2 regions of the Actinospica robiniae DSM 44927 genome follow, and region 2 is predicted to be linked to the other one. Evidence: riboswitches for the same ligand, from Rfam matches in the RefSeq annotation. Region 2 holds a riboswitch; the other holds the start of a gene.

Region 1 (3,376 bases), 860 kb from region 2:
GGCACGTGCTCGCCGACCCGGAGGGCAACGAGTTCTGCCTGCTCAGGGCCCGCATCAAGCAGCTGTGAAAGCCTGCTCGGCTGCGCGGCGGACATCAGGCCGCGCAGCCCCTAGAGCTCCTCGAGCTGGTCGGCGAACCACTTCTGCGGCGGGAGGGCGCCGCCGAGCTCGGCCAGCCGGGCGCAGTCGGCCGCGCGACGGGCAGAGTCCTGCGACAGGGCCGTGTGCAGAGCGGCGGCGGTGGCCGAGACGTCGTACGGGTTGATCGTCAGCGCGGCCTCGCCGAGCTCCGCGCACGCGCCGGCCTCGTGCGAGAGCACCAGCGTGCAGGCGCCGCCGGCCGCCGCGGCCACGATCGGGATCTCCTTGGCCACCAGGTTCATCCCGTCCCGGATCGGGTTGACCACGGCCACATCCGCCATCCGGTACGCCGCGAGCGAGCGGGCGAAGTCGTCCTCCACGTGCACGATCAGCGGCCGCCAGTCCGGCAGGTCGGGCGTGCTGAACTCCTCCTCGATCTCCTTGGCCAGCCGCTGCACCGCCGCGGTGTAGTCGCGGTACTCGGCCAGGTCGGTGCGGCTCGGGTAGGCGAAGGCCACGTGCGTGACGCGGCCGCGCCACTCCGGGTGCTCCCGCAGCAGCAGCGCGTACGCCTCGAGTCCGCGCACGATGTTCTTCGACAGCTCGGTGCGGTCCACCCGCACGATCACCTGCCGGTCGGGGCCGACCGCGGCGCGCAGCTCCTTCTCCCGGGCGGCCACGTCGGCCGCGGCGGCGCGCTTGCGCAGGGCGGCCGCGTCGACGCCGAGGCCGTGTACGCGCAGGGTGCCCGACCCGGGGCGGCGGCCGAGCACGTGTTCGCAGCAGTCTGCGAACGCCTCGGCCCAGCGCCGGGTCAGGAAGCAGACCCGGTCCGCGCCGAGCATGCCCTCGAGCACCTCGGCGGCCACCTTGTCCGGCAGCAGCCGGAAGTAGTCCGGCGGAGCCCACGGGGTGTGCGAGAAGTGGCCGATCCGCAGGTCCGGCCGCAGGTCCCGGAGCAGCTTGGGGGCCAGGCACAGGTGGTAGTCCTGGATCAGGACCCTGGCTCCCTCCGCCGCCTCCCCGGCCAGCGCCTCGGCGAAGTCCCGGTTGTAGGCCTCGAACGAAGCCCACTGCCGGCGGAACTCCGGGCCGAAGGCCGGATTGGTCGGGGTGGCGTAGAGCAGATGCTGGATGAACCAGAGCGTGGAGTTGGCCACTCCGTTATAGGCGTCGTGGAAGACCTCGGGGTCGGGTGCGAGCATCCGCACCGCCGCGCCGCCCTGGTCGAACAGACCCGAACGGTCCAATCGTCCCCCGGGGGAGCGGCCGGCGGCCTCGCGGTCGCCGTCCGAGAGGGCCGAGCAGACCCAGACGATCTCGCCGGGACCGGCGGAGATGGACGAGAGGCCGGAGACCAGGCCGCCGCCGCCGCGTTTCGCGGCCAGGTGGCCGTCCTCGCCGCGCGCGAAGGAGACCGGCCCGCGGTTCGAGGCCAGCAGGACTCCGGCGCGGGCGGCGGAGGTGGAGACACTGGGTGATTGTGCCGAGACCGACATGATTACTGACTATCTCCCCATGCGGACAGGGGCAAACTCCCGACCACCGGTCGGGTACAGTGAGAGTCAGCCTCACCACAACTACATAAGTACAGCTCATCCAGAGGAGCAGAGGGTACGGCCCGACGAAGCTCCGGCAACCGCCCAGGACCCCCCGCATTCGCGAGGCCCGGCCTGGGAGCAGGTGCCAAATCCGGCCCGTCGACAGTCGGCGGGGAAGATGAGGGAAAGGCCTCGCCCGCATGTCCACGATCCAGCTCGACGCCCCCGCCACCTCTGCCGCGTTCGGTCCCGCCGTAGCCCTGTCCTGCCGGGAGTGCGGCGCCCGCGTCCCGCTCGGTCCGCAGTATGTCTGTGTGGAGTGTTTCGGCCCGCTCGAGGTCGCCTACGACTTCCACGCCGCCGGCCGCGCCCCGGTCACCCGGGAGCTGATCGAGTCGGGCCCGGCCTCCATCTGGCGCTACGCCCCGCTGCTGCCGGTGCCCGCCGACGTGGCGTCCAAGCCCAACCTGAACCCGGGCTGGACCCGGCTGGTGCGCGCCGAGAACCTGGCCCGCGAGCTGGGCCTGCGCTCCCTGCACATCAAGGACGACTCCGGCAACCCGACCCACTCCTTCAAGGACCGGGTCGTGGCGATCGCCCTGGAGGCGGCCCGCACCTTCGGCTTCACCACCCTGTCCTGCTCCTCCACCGGCAACCTGGCCGGCGCGGTGGGCGCCGCGGCGGCCCGGGCCGGACTGGACTCGTGCGTGTTCGTCCCGGCCGGCCTGGAGGCGGGCAAGATCGTGATGGCCGGGGTCTACGAGGGCGAGCTGATCGCCATCGACGGCACCTACGACGAGGTCAACCGGTTCTGCTCGGAGCTGATCGGGGACGAGGTCGGCGAGGGCTGGGGCTTCGTCAACGTGAATCTGCGTCCTTACTACGCTGAGGGCTCCAAGACCCTGGCCTACGAGATCGCCGAGCAGCTCGGCTGGCAGCTGCCGGAGCAGATCGTGATCCCGGTGGCCTCCGGATCGCAGCTGACGAAGATCGACAAGGGCTTCAAGGAGCTGATCGCGCTCGGCCTGGTGGAGGAGCGCCCCTACAAGATCTTCGGCGCGCAGGCGGACGGCTGCTCGCCGGTGGCCGCGGCCTACCGGGACGGGCACGAGGTGGTCCAGCCGGTGCGGCCGGACACCATCGCCAAGTCGCTGGCCATCGGGAACCCGGCGGACGGCCCGTACGTGCTGGACATCGCCCGGCGCACCGGCGGCGCGGTGGAGTCGGTCTCGGACGAGCAGGTGGTGGACGCGATCCGGCTGCTGGCCCGCACCGAGGGCGTGTTCGCCGAGCCCGCGGGCGGCGTCACCGTCGGCGTGCTGCGCAAGCTGCTCGAGGCTGGCACGCTGGACCCGTCGGCGCAGACCGTCGTGATCAACTCCGGCGACGGCCTCAAGACTCTGGACGCGGTGGCCGGCGCCGGCGTGACCGCGACCATCGCGCCGAGCCTGGCCGCGTTCCGCTCCGCGCGCTCCTGATCCCCCCGGCGGCGCGGTCCCCGACCGCGCCGCCGTTCCGCGCGCCGTCCGACGCCGCGCGGCTGTAGCATCCGCCGACATCCCGTCCGGCTCCGCTCGAGGAGAAGAGAGGCCCGTCCATGGCCGTGACCGTCCGCATCCCCACCATCCTGCGCACCTACACCGCCGGCTCCGCCGAGGTCACCGCGCAGGGCGCCACGCTGGCCGAGGTCATCGAGGACCTCGAGGTGAACCACCCAGGCCTGCGCGCCCGGCTGCTCGACGACGCCGGCAAGC
Region 2 (3,376 bases):
CGTACCGCCCGTCGACGAGCTCGTACTCCGTCTCCGGACCGGTGCCCAGCAGCGTGCGCAGCGCCGCCACCAGCCGGTCCACGTCCGCCGAGGTCGAGCCCACGCCGAACGAGGCGCGCACCGCCCCGTCGGCCCCGAGACCGAGCCGGGCCAGCAGCGGATGCGCGCAGAACCGCCCGTCCCGCACCCCGATCCCGTGCTCGGCCGAGAGGTAGGCGGCGATCCAGCCGGCGTGGTACCCCGCGACGGTGAACGAGACCACGCCGATGCAGTCCTCGGTCTCGGCAGCGCTCTCATCCTGGGCCCAGATCCGCAGGACGGTGACCTCCGGCAGCGCGGCGAGCCCCGCCAGCAGCCGCTGCCGCAGCGTCTCCTCGTGTGCCGCGAGTGCAGCCCCGCCGACCGTCGCGAGCTCCTCGCACGCCTTGGCCAACGCCGCCGCGCCCAGCACGTTCGGCGTGCCGCCTTCGTGTCGCGCCGGTGCCGCGGCCCACTCCGTGCCGTCGAGCCCGACCTCGCGCACGGCCCCGCCGCCGGCCAGGTACGCGGGCGCCTCGTCCAGCCAGTCCCGTCGACCGACCAGCACGCCCGCGCCGTAGGGCGCGTAGAGCTTGTGCCCGGACAGCGCCAGGTAGTCCACGCCGGACTCGCGCAGCGACACGCGGCGGTGCGGGGCCAGCTGCGCCGCGTCCACCACGATCCGGGCGCCATGCCGGTGCGCGATCTCGGCCAGCTCGGCGATCGGCAGTACCTGCCCGGTGACGTTCGACGCCCCCGTCACCGCGACCAGCGCCGTCGGCGTCGAGGCCAGCGCGGCGTCGAGGTCGGCCAGCGTCTCGCGAAGCGTCGGCGCCGCCTCCAGCACGGTGTCGCCGCGCCGCTGCCAGGGCAGCAGGTTCGCGTGGTGCTCGATGTCCAGGTGCAGCACCGTCCCGCCCGCGGGCACGCAGTGCGCGAGCAGATTCAGCGAGTCGGTGGTGTTGCGCGTGAAGACCACCACGTCCTCCTCGCGCGCGCCGAGGAAACGTCCGACGCAGGCCCGCGAGTTCTCCAGCAGAGCCGTCGAGACCTGCGAGGCGAAGCCCGCCCCGCGGTGGACCGAGGCGTAGTAGGGCAGCGCCGTGGCCACGTGCTCGGCCACCGCGCGCAGAGCCGGCGCGGAAGCCGCGTAGTCCAGGTTCGCGTAGGCCACGGCCGCGCCGGACACCAGCGGCACCGGCAGTCCGGCGCCCACGACGGGCAGCAGCGCGTTGATACATTCGGTCGGAACGGAGACGGTCAAGCTCTCGGTCATCGCCAGGCACCCCAGTCGGGTTCCGGGGAAACGAGGAGACCGCCACGTTCGCGGCACGATTCTCAATACGTTGAGTGAGGTACCGGCGGGCTGAAGCCACCACGAATCCGCGCTTGCCGCGCGCCTACCGCGCGGCCCGGTCTTCACCCGGGGCACCCCATCGCGGACGAAGGGTTGCCGACCAGCGAGCCGGGGCTACGCGCTGGTACTCATGACCTTGGTTCGGACCCTAGCACAGCCGCACCGACGGCGGCACCCGCAGCCCGCCACCCGGGATCCCGGGATCCCTGGACCCCGTCGAACGGTGCTGTCCCGCTGGTCTCACCTGGCACCGAAACGCCGTCGCCCCCGCGATCATCCACGGGGGCGACGGGGTTTCGGTCTGCCGGACTATTCGGCTATTCGGCTACCCGGTTACTCGGCTGACCGCTACTTCTGTCCTACTTTTCGCCGTGCACGGCCTTCGCCAGCTCGGCTCCCACCACGGACTCGTCGCCCTCGACCGCCACGACCAGATCCGCCGGCCGCAGCACCGCGCGCACCGCCTCGTTGACCTCATCCAGCGTCAACTCGAGCAGCCGCGCGTGCTCCGTCGTGACGAAGTCGCCGGGCAGGTCGTGCCGGACCATCTCGATCAGCCGCTGCCCCACCGAACCAGGACCCTGCAGCCCGATCGGCGTGGCCCCGGCCAGGTAGGAGCGCGTCTGCTCCAGCTCGTCCGCGTTCGGGCCGTGCTCCACGAAATCCGTGATGATCCGCAGCGCGTCCCCCACCGCCGCGGCGGTGGAGTCGGTGCGCACCTCGGCGCTGAACGAGTAAAGGCCCTGCGGCTTGCCCAGGTCGAACGACGCGTGGGCGCCGTAGGTGTAGCCCTTGACCTCGCGCAGTTCGTGGTTGAGCCGGGAGCTGAACGAGCCGCCCAGGATCGTGCTGCCCAGCCGCAGCGCCGTCACGTCGACCCCGGCCGCGGTCAGCTGCCCGCGGGTCGCGGTCGCGTGGCCGATCCGCAGCGTCGACTGCACCGCGCCGGGCCGGTCGGCGATCACCAGCCGGGCCGGGTCGCTCACCGGTGCCTCGCCGTCCGGCGTCGTCGGGTTCGGCACCGCGGCGTCCGCGAAGACCGCCGAGGCGAGCGCGTCGAGGTCGATCACGTCCAGGTCTCCGGCCACCAGCAACGTGCCCGTTCCGCGCAGCCAATCCCGGTGGAACGCGCGCACCGCGTCGGCGTCCAGCGCCGCCGTGCTCTCCGGCGTACCGCCGGCCAGCCGGCCGTACCGGGACTGCTCGCCGTAAAGCGCCGCCCGCAGCGCCTGCTGGGCCCGCACACCCGGCCGGGCGAAGCTCTCCTGCTTCGCCGCGACCAGGTCGTTGAGGAACCGGCGCACCTCGTCGTCGCGGAAGGCCGCCCGCCGCACGGCCTCGGCCAGCAGCTCACCGCCCTGCGTCGCCCGGGCCACCGGCAGATCCAGCGACACCTTCGTGCTCTGCCAGCCGCCGTCCACGCCCCACTGCCCGCCGAGCGACTCGACCGCCGCGCCGAACTCGTCGGCGCTGTAGCGCTCGGTGCCCTCGTCGAGCAGTCCGGCCGTGGCCCGGGCCAGCCCGTCGAGCGCCTGCGCACCCGCCGCTACGACCGGCTCGGCCAGCGCGCCGCCGCCGAGCACCAGCCCGATCCAGGCCATCGGCTGCCCGGGCAGGTGCGCCGCGAGGACGTCGCCGCCCGCCAGCGTGAGCTTGCGGACCTCGGGGAAGACGTAAGGACGCTGAGCGGACACCGCAGGGCGCGCGGCCAACTTGGGTGACGTCACGTCAGTTCCCTTCCGTCGTCGCGGCGGCCGCGCCGTCCGCGTCCGCGTCGCCCGTACCCGCGTCCGCCGCGGCGTCGTTCCCGTCCGCACCCGCGACCCGGTACTCCAAGGTGACCCGGTTCTCCGGTGCGAACACCCGCTCGGCGGCGTCGCGCACGTCCTGCGCCGTCACCGCCAGGATCTCGGGCAGCCGGTCGCCGATCGCCGCCGCGTCGTCGAACAGCACCGCGTGCTTGCCCAACTGGTCGGCCCGCGAGCCGACCGCGGAAAGCTC

Evidence for each region. Region 2 has a riboswitch for S-adenosylmethionine ahead of ACTRO_RS19980 (aminotransferase class V-fold PLP-dependent enzyme). Riboswitches for the same ligand answer to the same signal wherever they lie in the genome.
Region 1: it holds a riboswitch for S-adenosylmethionine, as region 2 does, so the genes downstream of both, thrC (threonine synthase) here and ACTRO_RS19980 (aminotransferase class V-fold PLP-dependent enzyme) in region 2, are expected to answer to the same signal.

What each region holds. Positions count from the first base shown of each region.
Region 1 is NZ_KI632511.1:5,581,504-5,584,879, reverse strand. Features, by position in the region: gene ACTRO_RS23630 (VOC family protein) at 1-68, shown strand, start outside; gene ACTRO_RS23625 (alpha,alpha-trehalose-phosphate synthase (UDP-forming)) at 111-1,580, opposite strand; SAM riboswitch class I at 1,674-1,807, shown strand; gene thrC (threonine synthase) at 1,823-3,100, shown strand; gene ACTRO_RS23615 (ubiquitin-like small modifier protein 1) at 3,220-3,376, shown strand, end outside.
Region 2 is NZ_KI632511.1:4,719,214-4,722,589, reverse strand. Features, by position in the region: gene ACTRO_RS19980 (aminotransferase class V-fold PLP-dependent enzyme) at 1-1,294, opposite strand, end outside; SAM riboswitch class IV at 1,399-1,511, opposite strand; gene ACTRO_RS19975 (M16 family metallopeptidase) at 1,735-3,102, opposite strand; gene ACTRO_RS19970 (M16 family metallopeptidase) at 3,104-3,376, opposite strand, start outside.